3 regions of the Streptomyces sp. NPDC053069 genome follow, and region 3 is predicted to be linked to each of the others. Evidence: riboswitches for the same ligand, from Rfam matches in the RefSeq annotation. Region 3 holds a riboswitch; each other region holds the start of a gene.
The links. A riboswitch is a leader RNA that binds a small molecule or an ion and turns the genes downstream of it on or off. The one in region 3 is predicted to bind thiamine pyrophosphate.

Region 1 (5,319 bases), on a different contig from region 3:
GTCAGCGCGATCGCCGAGCCGGCGTGCCGTTTGGTGCCCGCCTTCGGCGTTGTGGCGATCACCGAGCCCTTGGCGACGCTCTCGCTGAACTCCCGGGTCACCATGCCCGGCTCCAGCCCGTCCGCCTTCAGCCGCGCCCGCGCCTCGGCCAGCGGGCGGCCCGCGACATCCGGCACGTTCACCGTCTCGGGGCCCAGCGAGATGGTCAGCGTCACCGCGTCGTGATCGCGGATCCGGGCGCCGGGCGCCGGGTCGGTGCCTATGACCGTGCCCCGCTGGACGGTGTCGTTGTACGCGCGCTTGACCTGTCCGACCTCCAGCCCGGCCGCCTCCAGCCGGTCCCGCGCCTGCGCCTCGGTCTTCGACAGCAGCGGCGGGACCTTCGTGAACTGGCCGGAGTTGATGTACCAGACGCCGGCGCCCACGCCGAACACCACCAGCACGGCGGCGACGATCGTCAGCACCAGACGCCTCGGCCGGCGGGGCGCCGGCGGTGGCGCCTGCAGCCGGCTGGTGTGCTGGACGGCACTCCCGGCCGGCCCGTCCTCGTTGACGGGCAACGGCCGCGGCACGGTCAGCGAGCGCGGGATCACGCTCGTACGGTCCTCGGCGTTGTCGTGCTCCGCGGTGAGCGCCTGCGGCGGCACCGCGTCCAACTGCTCGGCGCTCAGCCCGAGGCGTGCCTCGCGCAGCTGGGCGAGCAGCGCCACGGCGTCGTACGGCCGGATGTCCGGGGTGCGCGCGGTCGCCGACGCGACCAGCTCGTCCAGCTCGTACGGCAGGCCCGGCACCAGCGCCGAGGGCGGCGGCACGTCCTCGTGGATGTGCTTGTAGAGCACCTGCGCGGGGGAGTCCCCGGAGTGCGGCTTGCCGCCGGTCAGCATCTCGTACAGCACGACACCGCAGGCGTAGACGTCGACCCGGGGATCGGCGGTGCCCTGCTCGATCTGCTCGGGCGCGAGATACGACACGGTCCCGAGGACGGCGCCGGTCGTGCTGGTCACCGTGTCCACGGACCGCACCAGCCCGAAGTCGGCGACCTTGACCCGGCCGTCATCCCCTATCAGCACGTTCTCGGGTTTCATGTCCCGGTGCACGAACCCGGCCCGGTGCGCGGCACCCAGCGCGGCCAGCACCGGCTCCAGGATGTCCAGCGCGGCCCGCGGCTGCAGTGCGCCCCGTTCGCGCAGCACGTCCCGCAGGGTGCACCCGGCGACGTACTCCATCGCCAGGTACACGTACGACCCGTCGGTCCCCTGGTCGAAGACCTGCACCACATTCGGGTGTGCCAGCCGCGCGACGGACTTGGCCTCCCGGATGAACCGCTCCACGAACGAACCGTCCGACGCGAGCGTCGGGTGCATCACCTTCAGCGCGAGAACGCGGTCCAGACGGATGTCCAGGGCCCGGTAGACCGTGGCCATCCCGCCGACCGCGATCCGTGCGTCGACGCGATAACGGCCGTCGAGCACCTGCCCGACGAGGGGGTCCTGAAGGGTCGTATCCACGCAGGGGAGTCTACGAGGGCCGACCGACAGTGCCGCACGCTGTGCTGTTCCGGGGACGGAATGCAGCACAGCTGTGACTCGCCCGCGATCAGAAGGCCGGGCGCTCGGGATCGAGGTGGGCGCGCCCCTCGGCCGGGGAGGAGGCCTCCGCGAAGTGCCTGCGCGGAATCCGCCCGGCCAGCCGGGCCAGCCGGCCGCCCTCCACCGCATGCCGCATCGCGGCGGCCATCAGCTCCGGCTCCTGCGCCCGCGTCACCGCCGAGGCCAGCATCACCCCGGCACAGCCCAGCTCCATGGCCAGCGCGGCGTCCGACGCCGTGCCCGCCCCCGCGTCCAGAATCACCGGCACCCGCGCGTGCTCGACGATCAGCTGGAAGTTGTGGGGGTTGCGGATCCCGAGCCCGGACCCGATCGGCGACCCCAGCGGCATCACCGCCGCACACCCGACGTCCTCCAGCTTCCGTGCCAGCACAGGATCGTCATTGGTGTACGGCAGCACCGTGAACCCGTCGTCGACCAGCGTCTCCGCCGCCTCCAGCAGTTCCACCGGATCCGGCAGCAGCGTCCGCTCGTCGGCGATGACCTCCAGCTTGACCAGGTCCGTGCCCAGTGCCTCCCGCGCCAGCCGCGCGGTCAGCACGGCCTCGCCCGCGGTGAAACAGCCCGCCGTGTTCGGCAGCACCCGGATGCCCAGCTTCTCCAGCACCGACAGCACCGAGCCGTGCACGGACGGGTCCACCCGCCGCATCGCGACCGTCGTCAGCTCGGTGCCGGAGGCGGCCAGCGCCCGCTCCAGCACCTCCAGGCTGGGCGCACCGCCCGTGCCCATGATCAGCCGCGACGAGAACGCCGTACCCCCGAGGACCAGAGGATCGTCGGCCATGGCTCAGCCTCCCTGGACCGCGGTGAGGACTTCGACGCGATCGCCCTCGGCCAGCGCCGTGGCCGCCCACTGCGCGCGCGGGACGACGGTCTCGTTGACGGCGGCGGCCACTCCGGAGGGCGCCGCGACCAGCGACCGTACGACGGTGTCGAGAGCGGTACCCGGGACGATCTCCCGGCGCTCTCCGTTGACGGAGATGGAAAGGGTGACGGAGATGGTCATGCGGGCTGCTCCATGAGGACGGCGGCGCCGAAGCGCTGGGGCGTGAACGGACGGGCCACTTCCGGAAGTTGACCGCCGGTCAGCAGCTGGGCCAGTACATCGCCGGTGACCGGTGTGAGCAGCACCCCGTTGCGGTAGTGCCCGGTGGCCAGCAGCAGCCCGTCGAGCCCGGACGGGCCGAGCAGCGGCGCGTTGTCGGGGGAGCCGGGGCGCAGCCCGGCCCGGGTCTCGGTGAGCGGCAGTTCGGTGATGCCCGGCACCAGCTCATGGGCGTCGCGCAGTAGCTCGTACACCCCGCCCGCGGTGACGGTCGTGTCCCAGCCCAGCTCCTCGCTGGTGGCACCGACGACGAGTTCGCCGTTCTCGCGGGGCACCAGATAGACCTGGCTGCCGCGGACGACGGCCCGTACGGTGCGGCTGAGGAACGGCGCGTACCGGCGCGGCACCGTCAGCCGCAGCACCTGGCCCTTCACCGGCCGCACCGGCGGCAGCAGCGCCTCGGGCACGCCCGCGAGCCGTCCGCTCATGCTCCCGGCCGCGAGGACGACCTGGCCGGCGCGCAGCCCGGTGCCGTCCGCGAGCGTGACCCCGGCGGCCCGGTCCCGTACGACGTCCAGCCGTTCCGCCCACGCCCGGTGGAACACCACCCCGGCCCGCTCGCACGCGGTCACCAGGGCCGCCGCGAGCCGGCGCGGGTCGATCTGGTGGTCGCCGTCGACCCGCAGGCCGCCGCGCACCCCGGGCGCCAGCATCGGCTCCAGACGCCGGCAGTCCCGCCCGGACAGCCACTCGGACTCCAGGCCGCAGCGCCGCTGCAGGGCGTGCAGTTCCCGCAGATGTGCGCGGTCGTCGGCGTCGAGCGCGACCTGGAGGGTGCCGCAGCGGCGGTAGCCGAGGTCGTGGCCGGTCAGCTCGGTCAGCTCGGCCGCGAAGTCCGGGTAGCGGCGGGCCGATTCCAGATTCAGGGCGAGCAACGTCTCCTCGCCGTAGTGCAGTTCGGTGACCGCGGCCAGCATCCCCGCCGCGACCCGCGCGGCCCCGCCGCCGGGCTCGGGGTCCGCCACGGCCGTGGCGAGCCCGCGCTGCGCCGCGCGCCAGGCCGTGACCAGGCCGATGATGCCGCCCCCGATGACGAGGACGTCGGACGTGTCGGATGTACGTGACGACATGGGCGTCCAGCCCCTCCCTTCGCCGGCATGACCCGGATCAGGTTCGTACGGTCGGAGGCCGCCAGCCTCCCTCTCAGCCCGGTGCGTCCGGGCTCCCGCGAGTGCTTGTACGGTGGCCACCCTAGCCCGCCCCGCTCGTCACCCGTAAGGGAGCCCCTGCCCGTGCCCCGGTCGCTCGACGGACTGATCCTCGCCCCCGTGGCGGACCAAGCCCCAGGTCAGGTGGGCTCCCGCACCCGGTTCGCCTACCACGAGAAGGCTGGCGAGATCTGGGCCGAGTACGCGGGGGGCGACGTGGTACGCGGCCATCTGGTCGGCACCCGGGAGGGCGACCGGCTGGACTTCCGCTATGTCCAGCTGAGGACCGACGGCACGACCGCCTCGGGGCACTGTGTGTCCACGGTCGTCGAGCTGCCGGACGGGCGGGTACGCCTGGAGGAGACCTGGGAGTGGGAGTCGCGGGCGGGCTCCGGCACGAGTGTTGTGGAACAGGTCACCGAGCACGCCCGCTGACTGACGCTGCGTCACTGTCTATGGTGATCAGGTGAGCCAGCAGACAGCACAAGAGGGCACGTCACAAGGGCGGCGCGTGGTCGTCGTCGGCGCCGGCATGGCCGGGGTGCAGACCGCGGTCGCCCTGCGCGAACAGGGCTTCAAGGGCACCGTCACCCTCATCGGCGCCGAACCCCACCAGCCGTACGACCGGCCGCCGCTGTCCAAGGCCGTACTGCTCGGCAAGGCCGAGGACTCCGCCTTCGACGTGGACTTCGAGTCGCTCGGCGTCGAGCTGCGGCTCGGCTGCGAGGTACTGGGCGTGCGCCCCGCCGCACACGAGCTGGACACCGAGCAGGGCCCGGTGCCGTACGACGTCCTGGTCCTCGCCACCGGTGCCGAACCGATCAGCCTGCCCGGCACCGAGGGCGTCCCCGGCGTGCACCTGCTGCGCACCCTGGACGATGCCGAACGGCTGCGGCCGGTGCTCGCCCGGCAGCACGAGATCGTGGTCGTCGGCGCCGGCTGGATCGGCGCCGAGTTCGCCACGGCCGCCCGCGAGGCCGGCTGCGCGGTGACCGTCGTGGAGGCAGCCGACCGCCCGCTCGCCGGCGCCCTGCCCGCCGAGGTCGCCGCCCCGATGGCCGCCTGGTACGCCGACGCCGGCGCCGAACTGCGCACGCTCGCGCGCGTGGAGCGCGTCGAGCCCGGCGCGGTCGTGCTCGCCGACGGCACCCGGCTGCCCGCGGGCGCCGTCGTCGTCGGCATCGGCGCCCGCCCCGCCACCATCTGGCTGGCCGGTTCCGGCATCGAACTGGGCCCGCACGGGGACGTCCTCGCCGACGACCGGCTGCGCACCTCCGTGCAGGACGTGTACGCCGTCGGCGACTGCGCCTCCTTCCCCTCCGCCCGCTACGGCGAACGGCTGCTCGTCCACCACTGGGACAACGCCCTGCAGGGTCCTCGCACGGTCGCCGCGAACATCCTCGGCGAGACCCCGGCGGTCTACGACCCGGTCCCGTACTTCTGGTCCGAGCAGTTCGGC
Region 2 (5,319 bases), on a different contig from region 3:
CACCACCGCCTACCTCGACTACGGCGACTCCATCGAGGCGGTCAACGACACCGTCCGCGAGACCCTCACCCGCAATGACGCGGACGAGTGCTGGGATCTGTTCCGCAAGTTCACCAAGCGCTTCTCCTTCCGCGACGAGGGCGGCGCCGACGCCGTGCGCTCCCTCCTCGATACGTACGGCGGCACTCGTATCGTTCATGGCCACAGCCCGATTCCCTACCTCCTCGGCGAGGTCGGCTCCGAGGACGGCGAGGAGGGCACCGGCCCGGTCGTGGAGGACCCGCACGTCTACGCCGACGGGCTCGCCATCGCGATGGACGGCGGGGTGACCATGGCCGGAAAGCTACTGGTCCGGCAACTCCCTCTGACTATCTGACCGTCCTGCGGGCAGGCGTCCCCAGGCAGAGCACACGCACGCCGGGGGCAATTTCCGGCAACCCCCTGTCACCGTGTGCCGTCGCGGCTCTACCATCGGCTTATCCGTAGCAGGCTCCCCTCCGTTTCTGCCCGACGGCTCGCCGGCGTGCGAGCCCCAAGCCCTACGGAGCATCGGGGGATGCACATGAACAGCGTTCCGCAGCACCTGCAGAGCGAGGACCGCCAGGAATTCGAGCGGCTCCTCAATGAGGCGCTGCGCTCCGCACCACACCGACCGGAACTGGCCGCTGTCGGACAGCGACTCAATCCCGAACAACTGCGCACCATGGCACTCAACGCCAGTGCCCTGATCACGGCCGCAGCAGCGGCCGAATACCAGCACTATGTGAAGGTCCGCCAGGAACTGCGCCACCCGGCCATGACCCCGTCGGCCGCCGGCGACTCGGCCGCCGCGGACCCGACTTCGGCCACGGCGGGGCTCGTCACCACCCTCGGCGAGGCCGCCGAGAGCACCGGTGCGGGCGCCATCGCGGTCATCGCCGTCCTGGCTCCCGTCCTCTCCGGAACCGCCGCGGCGATCTTCCTCCTCGTCGGCTACATCCTGAAGACGCTCAGCCCCGGACAGGCCTTCGCCCAGACCATGCTCACCGCCGGCTGGGTGTTCGGCGCGGTGACCGCGGCCTCGGCCCTCGTCGCCGCTGTCGGCCTGCTCCTCACCGCCCTGCGCAACGGCAGCTCGCCCCAGGCCCAGGCACTGGACGCGGCGCACCGGGAGCTGGACAGGGCCAGAGAGGCCTGGCGGGACGCCCTGCTGGAGCGAGGCATCGTGCCGTTCCTGCGTGAGGCACTCGCCGAACCCGGACCGGCCGCACTGCACCGCACGACGCCGCCCGCCCCGAGCGGCCGCATGCCCCGCCTCGGGTACGACCGCCCCGGCTTCAGCAGCCCCGACGACGGCACCGAGTCCGGCCGCCCGAGCTTCACCAGCCCGGACTACACGAGCCCGGACTTCGGCGGCCCGGAGCACCAGCCCGACTGACCCGCATCAGCACCCGAACAACCCGGCTTGCGCTCTCAAGCGGGGGCCCGGCCGGGCGGACGGAGCGGCCAACCGGTGTGGCCTCACCACCCGGTCAGCCGCACTCCCGCCGGCCCCCCGGCCGCACCGGACGCCTCAAGGGGCGACCCGGCGCGGCGAGTTGCTCCCACCTGTCTCAGTCGGCGATCGGCAGATACACCCTGTTGCCGCTCGCCGCGAACTCCTTCGACTTCTGGGCCATGCCCTCCTCGATCTCGGCGCGGTTGCCACCGTGTTCGCGGCGGATGTCCTGCGAGATCTTCATGCTGCAGAACTTCGGTCCGCACATGGAGCAGAAGTGGGCCGTCTTGGCGGGCTCGGCCGGCAGGGTCTCGTCGTGGAACTCCCGTGCCGTGTCCGGGTCCAGAGCGAGGTTGAACTGGTCCTCCCACCGGAACTCGAAGCGGGCGTCGGACAGCGCGTCGTCCCACTCCTGGGCTCCCGGGTGTCCCTTGGCGAGATCGGCCGCGTGCGCGGCGATCTTGTAGGTGATGACGCCGGTCTTGACGTCATCCCGGTTGGGCAGGCCCAGGTGCTCCTTGGGCGTTACGTAGCAGAGCATCGCCGTGCCCCACCAGGCGATCATCGCAGCGCCGATGCCGGAGGTGATGTGGTCGTACGCCGGCGCGATGTCCGTGGTCAGCGGGCCGAGCGTATAGAACGGAGCTTCATCGCAGATCTCCTGCTGAAGGTCGATGTTCTCCTTGATCTTGTGCATCGGGACGTGTCCCGGGCCCTCGATCATCGTCTGTACGTTGAAACGCCTGGCGATCCGGTTGAGTTCCCCGAGGGTTCGCAATTCCGCGAACTGTGCCTCGTCGTTGGCGTCCGCGATCGAGCCCGGCCGCAGACCGTCGCCCAGCGAGTACGTGACGTCGTAGGCGGCGAGGATCTCGCACAGCTCCTCGAAGTTCTCGTACAGGAACGACTCCTTGTGGTGTGCCAGGCACCACGCGGCCATGATCGAGCCGCCGCGCGAGACGATGCCCGTCTTGCGGTTGGCGGTGAGCGGGACGTACGGCAGCCGCACGCCCGCGTGGACCGTCATGTAGTCCACGCCCTGCTCGGCCTGCTCGATGACGGTGTCCTTGTAGATCTCCCAGGTCAGTTCCTCGGCCCTGCCGTCAACCTTCTCCAGCGCCTGGTAGAGCGGCACCGTGCCGATGGGGACGGGGGAGTTGCGCAGCACCCACTCACGCGTCGTGTGGATGTTGCGGCCGGTGGAGAGGTCCATGACCGTGTCGGCGCCCCAGCGGGTCGCCCAGGTCATCTTCTCCACCTCCTCCTCGATGGAGGAGGTCACCGCGGAGTTGCCGATGTTGGCGTTGACCTTCACCAGGAACCGCTTGCCGATGATCATCGGCTCGATCTCCGGGTGGTTGACGTTGGCCGGCAGTACCGCCCGGCCTGCCGCGAGCTCCTCGCGGACCACCTCGGGAGAAACGTTCTCCCGGATGGCCACGTACTCCATCTCCGGGGTGATCTCGCCCCGACGGGCGTACGCGAGCTGCGTCACGGCCTCTCCGCTGCGGCCCCGGCGCGGCTGACGCGGCCGTCCGGGGAAGACCGCGTCCAGATTGCGCAGCCCGCCACGCGGCGACGTGTGCTTGATGCCGTCGTCCTCGGGACGGACGGGACGGCCCGCGTACTCCTCGGTGTCGCCGCGGGCGATGATCCAGTTCTCCCGCAACGGCGGCAGGCCCCTGCGGACATCGGTATCAACGAGTGGATCGGTGTACGGGCCCGACGTGTCGTACAGCGTGACCGACTGCCCGTTGGTGAGGTGCACCTGGCGGACCGGCACGCGCAGGTCGGGGCGCGAGCCCTCGACGTACGCCTTGTGCCAGCCGATGGACTTCCCGGCCTCCTGGGACTTCTCGTCCTGAACGGAGGCAGGCGTGCGTGCGTCCTTGTTGGTCATGAGACCTACTCCCTACGCCGGCATTACCCGGTAACAGGTTCGGCGGTCGACGCAGCGGTTTCCGTCTGCCGACGTTTCCTGCGGAACATCGCCTGTTCCACGTGAAACATCGCGTGTACGGAGGTCAGCGCCCTCTCAGCCCGGTGCTCCGAGCTCCCGCGTGTGCAAAGGTGCCTCCACGCTAGCGTCATATGTGGCGCGGTGAACAGTGGGCCCCCCGCCGTTCTTGCAATGATCGGGCGGTGACCAGGATGGAGCAGTACCCCTATCAGCCGCACGAGCCGCACCATCGAGAGGGCTCGGGGCAGGCAGCCGGCTTCGGCGGGAGCGGCGGCGACCAGGGTCCCGAGCGGGGATCCGGTGGGGACGACGGCCGCGGTCACGGCCGCGGGCACAGTCACGCGCACGGCCACAGCCACAGCCACAGCCACGGTCCCGCGGCCCCGGTCTCCCAGCACCTGCGCAAGGTCATCGCCGCGATCCTGGTCCCGTTCACCGCGGCGGTCGTCGTCGGGCTGCTGGTGCTCTGGCCCGGGGGAGCCCCGGCCCACAAGCGCACCGGCGTCGGCTTCGACCGGGAGACACAGCAGGCCACGGTCACCAGGGTCGTCGAGGTGAGCTGCCGGTCGGTGAACGCCTCCGGTGACACCCCGACCGGCGACACCTCCACCGCCGAGGGCGCCTCGGCGCAACAGGAAGCGAAGGGACGCTGCAAGAAGGCGACCGTCCGGGTCGACACCGGCAAGGACAAGGGCCGTACGTTCACCGAGATCGTGCAGCCGGACCAGACCCGGCAGTTGCACCAGGGCGAGAAGGTCGTGGTCGCCTACGAGCCTTCGGCACCGAAGGACCTGCAGTACTCGGTGGCGGATGTGAACCGCAAGTTCCCCATGACACTGCTCGCGGGGATCTTCGCGCTCGCCGTGGTGGTGGTCGGCAGGCTCCGCGGCGTCATGGCGCTCATCGCACTGGCGGTGAGCTTCCTGGTGCTGACCCTGTTCATCCTGCCCGCGATCCTCCAGGGTTCGAACCCGCTGCTCGTGGCAGTGGTCGGATCGAGCGCCATCATGCTGATCGCCCTGTACATGTGCCACGGCCTGTCGGCGCGGACGTCGGTGGCGGTGCTCGGCACGCTGATCTCCCTGTCGCTGATCGGTGCACTCGGGTCCCTCTTCATCGGCTGGGCCGCCCTGACCGGCAACACGGACGACAACACCGGCCTGATCCATGGCCTGTATCCGTCGATCGACATGAGCGGCCTGCTGCTGGCCGGCGTCATCATCGGCTCGCTCGGTGTCCTGGACGACGTGACCGTGACCCAGACGTCAGCCGTCTGGGAGCTGCACGAGGCCAATCCGTCAATGGGCTGGCGCGGGCTGTACCGGGCCGGCATCCGTATCGGCCGCGACCACATCGCCTCCGTGGTCAACACCCTTGTCCTCGCCTATGCCGGTGCCGCGCTGCCGTTGCTGCTGCTGTTCTCGATCGCGCAGAGCAGTGTCGGGACCGTGGCCAACAGCGAACTGGTGGCCGAGGAGATCGTGCGCACGCTGGTGGGCTCGATCGGTCTCGTCGCCTCGGTCCCGGTCACCACCGCGCTCGCCGCCCTGGTGGTCTCGGCCGACCGCGCCAGCGGGGACGCCCCGGCGCTGCCCGTGACCGCACGCGGTGGCCGCGGCCGGCGCCGGAAGCGGTGAGCCCGAGCTGAACGGTCCGGGACAGGGCGCCACGCAGAAGCGTTACTTCATGCGTCCACGCGGCATGGTGGAGCGCTCGGCGACCCTGCCGTAACGCTTCAGCCCGCGCTCTGCTCCTCGGCCAGAATGCGGTCCAGTGCCTCCTCCAGATGGGCGTCGAAGTCGGCCAGGGCGCCCTCCTGGCCCAGCGGCACGAGCTTGTCCGTACGGTCCAGGAAGGCCACCAGTGGAGGCGCGGAGGACCG
Region 3 (5,319 bases):
CGTCCTCCTATCCCCAGGGGACGGGCCGCGGTCGTTCTTCCGCCCGCCTCAGCCGAAGTCGCCCGCTCCAGCCAGAACTCCAGCGCCTCCCGCTCACCGAGGACTTCGAGGCCGGGGCCGTCCCGCGGCAGCCGGCGACAGAAGGCCGGCAGCACGGAGGTGAGCGGGCCGCGCAGGGCGACCGTGGCCTTCCCATGGCCGCGCCGGCGCACACCGTCCGGGCCGAACTCCACCAGCCACTCGGCGTTCAGCGCCGGGCCGGCGCGGAGTCCGGACCGGCCTCGCGCAGCGTCGCGACGACCAGCTCACCTGGTCGCGGGGGACGCTCTCCTGGTCCGGGTGCGCACCGGGGTCTCCACCCACCGCCGGGCGCCTCCCACATGCCGTACGAGGTCTCCCAGCGACCAGTCGGGGCAGGTCGGCACGGCCCCCAAGGGGCCCGTTGATCAGCCGAGCACGACGATTTCGGCCGCGTCGAACTCCACGCCGACCCCGTCCCCGGCCTCCGGCGCCTCCCGCAGCGCGCAGGCCGCCTCCAGGCGCGGCCCGTCCTCGGGCTGGAGCTGGACGGCCACATGGGTGCCCTTGAAGGTGCGGGCGGTCACCGTGCACGGCAGGCCGGTGTGGGCGGCCACGAGCCGTACCCCGGCGGGCCGCACCAGTACGCTGTGGGCGCCCTGGGGAGAGCCCTCGGGTACCGGCAGCTTGCCCCAGGGGCTGTCGGCGGCCGTCCCCGCGACGGTCGCCGGGACCACGTTGTCGAAGCCGAGGAAGCGGGCGACGAACGCGTCGGCGGGCCGCTGCCACACCTCAAGCGGCGTACCGGACTGCGCGATCCGCCCGTCCCGCATCACCACCACCCGGTCGGCCAGCGCGAACGCCTCACCCTGGTCGTGGGTCACCGCGAGCACGGTGGTGCCCAGCCGGCCGAACAGCTCGCGCAGTTCGACCACCAGCCGTTCCCTGAGCGAGCGGTCGAGCTGGCCGAGCGGCTCGTCGAGCATGAGCAGCCGGGGCCGCGGCGCGAGCGCCCGGGCGAGGGCCACACGCTGCTGCTCGCCGCCGGACAGCGAGGCCACGGCCCGCCGGGCGGCTCCCGGCAGCCCGACCAGCTCCAGCAACTGCCCGACCTCGGCGTCGCGTTCACTCCTGGCCACGCCGTGCATCCGCAGCCCGAACGCCACGTTCGCGCCGACGTCCCGCTGCGGGAAGAGCTGGTGGTCCTGGAACATCAGACCGACACCGCGTTTGTGCGCGGGCACGCCCGACTGGTCACGGCCGTCGAGCAACACCCTTCCGCCGGACAGGGGTTGCAGCCCGGCCACCACCCGCAGCAGCGTGGACTTCCCGCTCCCGCTGGGCCCGAGCACGCACACCACCTCGTGCTCGGCGACGTCGAGGCCGACCGCGTCGAGCACGGCCCGCCCGCCGAAGCGCACGGTCGCGGCGTCGAGGCTCAGCAGCATCGAGAACTCCCCCGTCGGGCCGGCAGCATCTAGAACTCTCCCGTCCGGTCGGTGCGCAGCCGCTCCAGGACCAGCAGCGCGGCGGCGCACACCACCATCAGAATGGTCGAAAGGGCCATCGCCTGGCCGTAGTTGAGGTCCCCGGGGCGGCTGAGCAGCCGGGCCACGGCGACCGGGAGGGTCGGGTTGTCGGGCCGGGCGATGAACACGGTCGCCCCGAACTCGCCCAGCGAGACGGCGAACGCGAACCCGGCCGCGACCAGCAGTGCCCGTCGCACCAGCGGCAGGTCCACCTCCCGCCACACCCGCCAGGGCGAGGCGCCGAGCACGGCGGCGGCCTCCCTCAGCCGTGCGTCGACCGCGCGCAGCACCGGCAGCATCGTCCGTACGACGAAGGGGGCGCCGACCAGCGCCTGGGCGAGCGGGACGAGCATCCAGGACTGTCTGAGGTCCAGCGGCGGCTTGTCGAGAGCGATCAGGAAACCGAAGCCCACGGTCACGGCGGACACGCCGAGCGGCAGCATCAGCAGCGCGTCGAAGCCCCGCACCAGTCGTCCGGCGTCCCGGCGGGCCAGCGCGGCGGCGGCGAGACCTCCGATCAGGACGGCGACGGCGGTGGCGGCGACCGCGTACTGCAGCGAGGTCCACACCGCGTGCACCGGCGCCACCAGGAACGTACCGCCGTCGGAGTGCGCGAGCGCCCGGTAGTAGCCGAAGCCGGGCGCGTCGAGGGAACGGCGGACGAGCACGGCGAGCGGCAGGACGAGGAGCAGCGCGATGGTCGCGAGGACGCCGGCGAGCAGGGCCCACTGCCCGGCGCCGCGCGGCCGGCGGGCGGTCGCCCTCGGGTCGACGAGCCGCAGGGCGGCCTCCCGGCGCCGTACCGTCCAGGCGTGCACGGCGAGGATCGCGCCGACGGCGGCGAACTGGACGAGCGTGAGGACGGCGGCCGTGGCGAGGTCGAAGACCTCGGAGGTCTGCCGGTAGATCTCCACTTCGAGGGTGGAGAAGGTGGGACCGCCGAGGATCTGGACGACACCGAAGGAGGTGAAGGTGAACAGGAACACCATCAGCGCGGCGGCGGCCACGGCGGGCGCGAGGGCGGGCAGCGTCACCTTCCGCCAGGCGTGCCACGGGGAGGCGCCCAGCATCCGGGCGGCCTCCTCCTGCCGGGGGTCGAGCTGGGACCACAGGCCGCCGACGGTCCGTACGACGACCGCGTAGTTGAAGAAGACGTGGGCCAGCAGGATCGCCCACACCGTGGTGTCCAGCCGTACGCCCCACAGCTCGTCCAGCAGCCCGCCGTGCCCGACGAGGGCCAGGAACGCGCTGCCGGCGACGACGGTCGGCAGCACGAACGGCACGGTGACCACGGCCCGCAGCAGCTGCTTGCCCGGGAAGTCGAAACGGGCGAAGACATGGGCGGCGGGCAGCGCGAGCAGCAGTGTGAGCGCGGTGGAGGCCAGCGCCTGCCAGGTGGTGAACCACAGCACGTGCCGGATGTCCGGCCGCATGACCACGTCCGTGAGCCGCCCGAACTGCCAGGCGCCGTCCACCTTCAGCCCGCGCGCGACGATCGCGGCCACGGGCCAGGCGAAGAACAGCGCGAAGAACGCGACGGGCAGGGCCATGAGCCCGAGCCGCGCCGCGCTCCCCGCGCGGTCCTTCCGAGGGGCTACTTCAGTACGAGCGAGGTCCACGACTTGACCCACTGGTCACGGTTGGCGGCGATCTTGCCGGGGGCCATGGTCTCGGGATGCTGGGCGGCCTTGCCGTACTCGGTGAACTCGGCGGGGACCTTCGCCCCCTGCACCACCGGGTAGACGTACATGTTCAGCGGCATGTCCTCCTGGAACTCCTTGGAGACCAGGAAGTCGATGAACGCCTTGGCGCCCTTGGGGTTCTTGGCGTTGCCGAGCAGTCCGGCGAACTCGATCTGCCGGAAGCAGGTGCCGTACGCCACGCCGGTCGGGGCGGTGCTGGGCCGCTTCTTGGCGTAGATCACCTCGGCGGGCGGGGAGGAGGCGTACGTCACCACCAGCGGCCGGTCGCCGCCGGCCTTCTTGCCCTCGGACGATCCCGAGAACTCCTGGTAGTAGGCCTGCTCCCAGCCGTCGACGACCTTGACGCCGTTGGCCTTCAGCTTCTTCCAGTAGTCCGGCCAGCCGTTGTCCCCGAACCGGGCGGCGCTGCCGAGCAGGAAGCCGAGGCCGGGCGAGGAGGTGGCGGCGTTCTCGGTGACGAGGAGGTCCTTGTACGCCGGCTTCGTCAGGTCGGCGAAGGACTGCGGCGGGGTGAGGTGGTGGTCTGCGAAGTACTTCTTGTCGTAGTTGACGCAGATGTCGCCGTAGTCGACGGGCGTGACCCGGTGCTTGGCCTGGTCGAGTTGGTAGGCGGCGCCGACCTTGTCGAGGCCCTTGGCGGTGTACGGCTGGAAGAGGCCGTTGTCCAGGGCCCGGGACAGCAGCGTGTTGTCGACGCCGAAGAAGACGTCGCCCTGCGGGTTGTCCTTGGTCAGGACGGCCTTGTTGACGGCCTGCCCGGCGTCGCCGTCCTTGAGCACGTGGACCTTGTACCCGGTCTTCTTCTCGAAGTCCTGGAGCACGTTCTTGGACACGGCCCACGAGTCGTGGCTGACGAGGGTCACGGACGTGGAGTCCGCGGACGACGTGCCCTCGCCGGAACCGCACGCGGACAGGCTGATCAGGCCGAGCCCGACCGCCACGGCCACGAAGGTCTTGTTCTGCACTGGATGTCCTCCTGGGGTTGGCCAGGAAGAGACGCGGCCCTGCCCGGGCTTCGCGAGGAAGACCCGGGCAGGGCGCAACAGCTTGAGTGATGACCGAACTCCCTACCCAGAATGACCTGGGCGAGGTTCAGAGGGTCTGCGGCCCTGTCCGCCGCACTCTCAGCGCTGTGGCGCTCCCCTGTCGGAATATGAAGATGTGTGGACCCGGCCAGATTACCGCTCGGTGGCCGCCAGCTGACCACAGGCTCCGTCGATCTCCTGGCCCCGGGTGTCCCGGATCGTCACCGGCACACCATGAGCGGCGATGGCCTCGACGAAGGCCTTCTCGTCCTCCGGCCGGGAGGCGGTCCACTTCGACCCCGGCGTCGGGTTCAGCGGAATGAGATTGACGTGCACGGGCTTGCCCTTGAGCAGCCGCCCGAGCCGGTCACCGCGCCACGCCTGGTCGTTGATGTCCCGGATGAGGGCGTACTCGATGGACAGCCGGCGCCCGCTCTTCTCCACGTACTCGAACCCGGCGTCCAGCACCTCGCGCACCTTCCACCGCGTGTTCACGGGGACGAGGGTGTCACGCAGCTCGTCGTCGGGGGCGTGCAGGGAGATCGCGAGCCGGCACTTGAAGCCCTCGTCGGCGAACCGGTGGATGGCCGGCACGAGCCCGACGGTGGACACGGTGATCCCGCGCTGCGACAGCCCCAGCCCGTCCGGGGCGGGATCGGTCAGCGCCCGGATGGCACCCACGACCCGCTTGTAGTTGGCGAGCGGCTCGCCCATGCCCATGAAGACGATGTTGGACAGCCGGGCCGGGCCGCCCGGCACCTCGCCGTCCCTGAGCGCCCGCATCCCGTCGACGATCTGGTGGACGATCTCGGCCGTGGACAGGTTCCGGTCCAGCCCCGCCTGCCCGGTGGCACAGAACGGACAGTTCATGCCGCAGCCCGCCTGCGAGCTGATGCACATGGTGACCCGGTCCGGATACCGCATCAGCACGGACTCGACGAGGGTCCCGTCGAACAACCGCCACAGCGTCTTGCGTGTGGTTCCCTGGTCGGTCGACAGATGCCGGACGACGGTCATCAGCTCGGGGAACAGTGCTTCCTGGAG

Region 1: it holds a riboswitch for thiamine pyrophosphate, as region 3 does, so the genes downstream of both, thiO (glycine oxidase ThiO) here and ACIGXP_RS22580 (thiamine ABC transporter substrate binding subunit) in region 3, are expected to answer to the same signal.
Region 2: it holds a riboswitch for thiamine pyrophosphate, as region 3 does, so the genes downstream of both, thiC (phosphomethylpyrimidine synthase ThiC) here and ACIGXP_RS22580 (thiamine ABC transporter substrate binding subunit) in region 3, are expected to answer to the same signal.

The regions. Positions count from the first base shown of each region.
Region 1 is NZ_JBITZN010000008.1:43,787-49,105, forward strand. It holds gene pknB (Stk1 family PASTA domain-containing Ser/Thr kinase) at 1-1,508, opposite strand, end outside; gene ACIGXP_RS19790 (thiazole synthase) at 1,597-2,391, opposite strand; gene thiS (sulfur carrier protein ThiS) at 2,395-2,613, opposite strand; gene thiO (glycine oxidase ThiO) at 2,610-3,782, opposite strand; TPP riboswitch at 3,780-3,891, opposite strand; gene ACIGXP_RS19805 (hypothetical protein) at 3,945-4,295, shown strand; gene ACIGXP_RS19810 (NAD(P)/FAD-dependent oxidoreductase) at 4,327-5,319, shown strand, end outside.
Region 2 is NZ_JBITZN010000004.1:389,076-394,394, reverse strand. It holds gene ACIGXP_RS11660 (metallophosphoesterase) at 1-376, shown strand, start outside; gene ACIGXP_RS11655 (hypothetical protein) at 557-1,417, shown strand; gene thiC (phosphomethylpyrimidine synthase ThiC) at 1,593-3,377, opposite strand; TPP riboswitch at 3,370-3,547, opposite strand; gene ACIGXP_RS11645 (YibE/F family protein) at 3,629-5,074, shown strand; gene ACIGXP_RS11640 (SsgA family sporulation/cell division regulator) at 5,173-5,319, opposite strand, start outside.
Region 3 is NZ_JBITZN010000009.1:188,599-193,917, reverse strand. It holds gene ACIGXP_RS22595 (maleylpyruvate isomerase N-terminal domain-containing protein) at 306-425, opposite strand; gene ACIGXP_RS22590 (ABC transporter ATP-binding protein) at 447-1,466, opposite strand; gene ACIGXP_RS22585 (ABC transporter permease) at 1,496-3,097, opposite strand; gene ACIGXP_RS22580 (thiamine ABC transporter substrate binding subunit) at 3,142-4,215, opposite strand; TPP riboswitch at 4,297-4,405, opposite strand; gene rlmN (23S rRNA (adenine(2503)-C(2))-methyltransferase RlmN) at 4,429-5,319, opposite strand, start outside.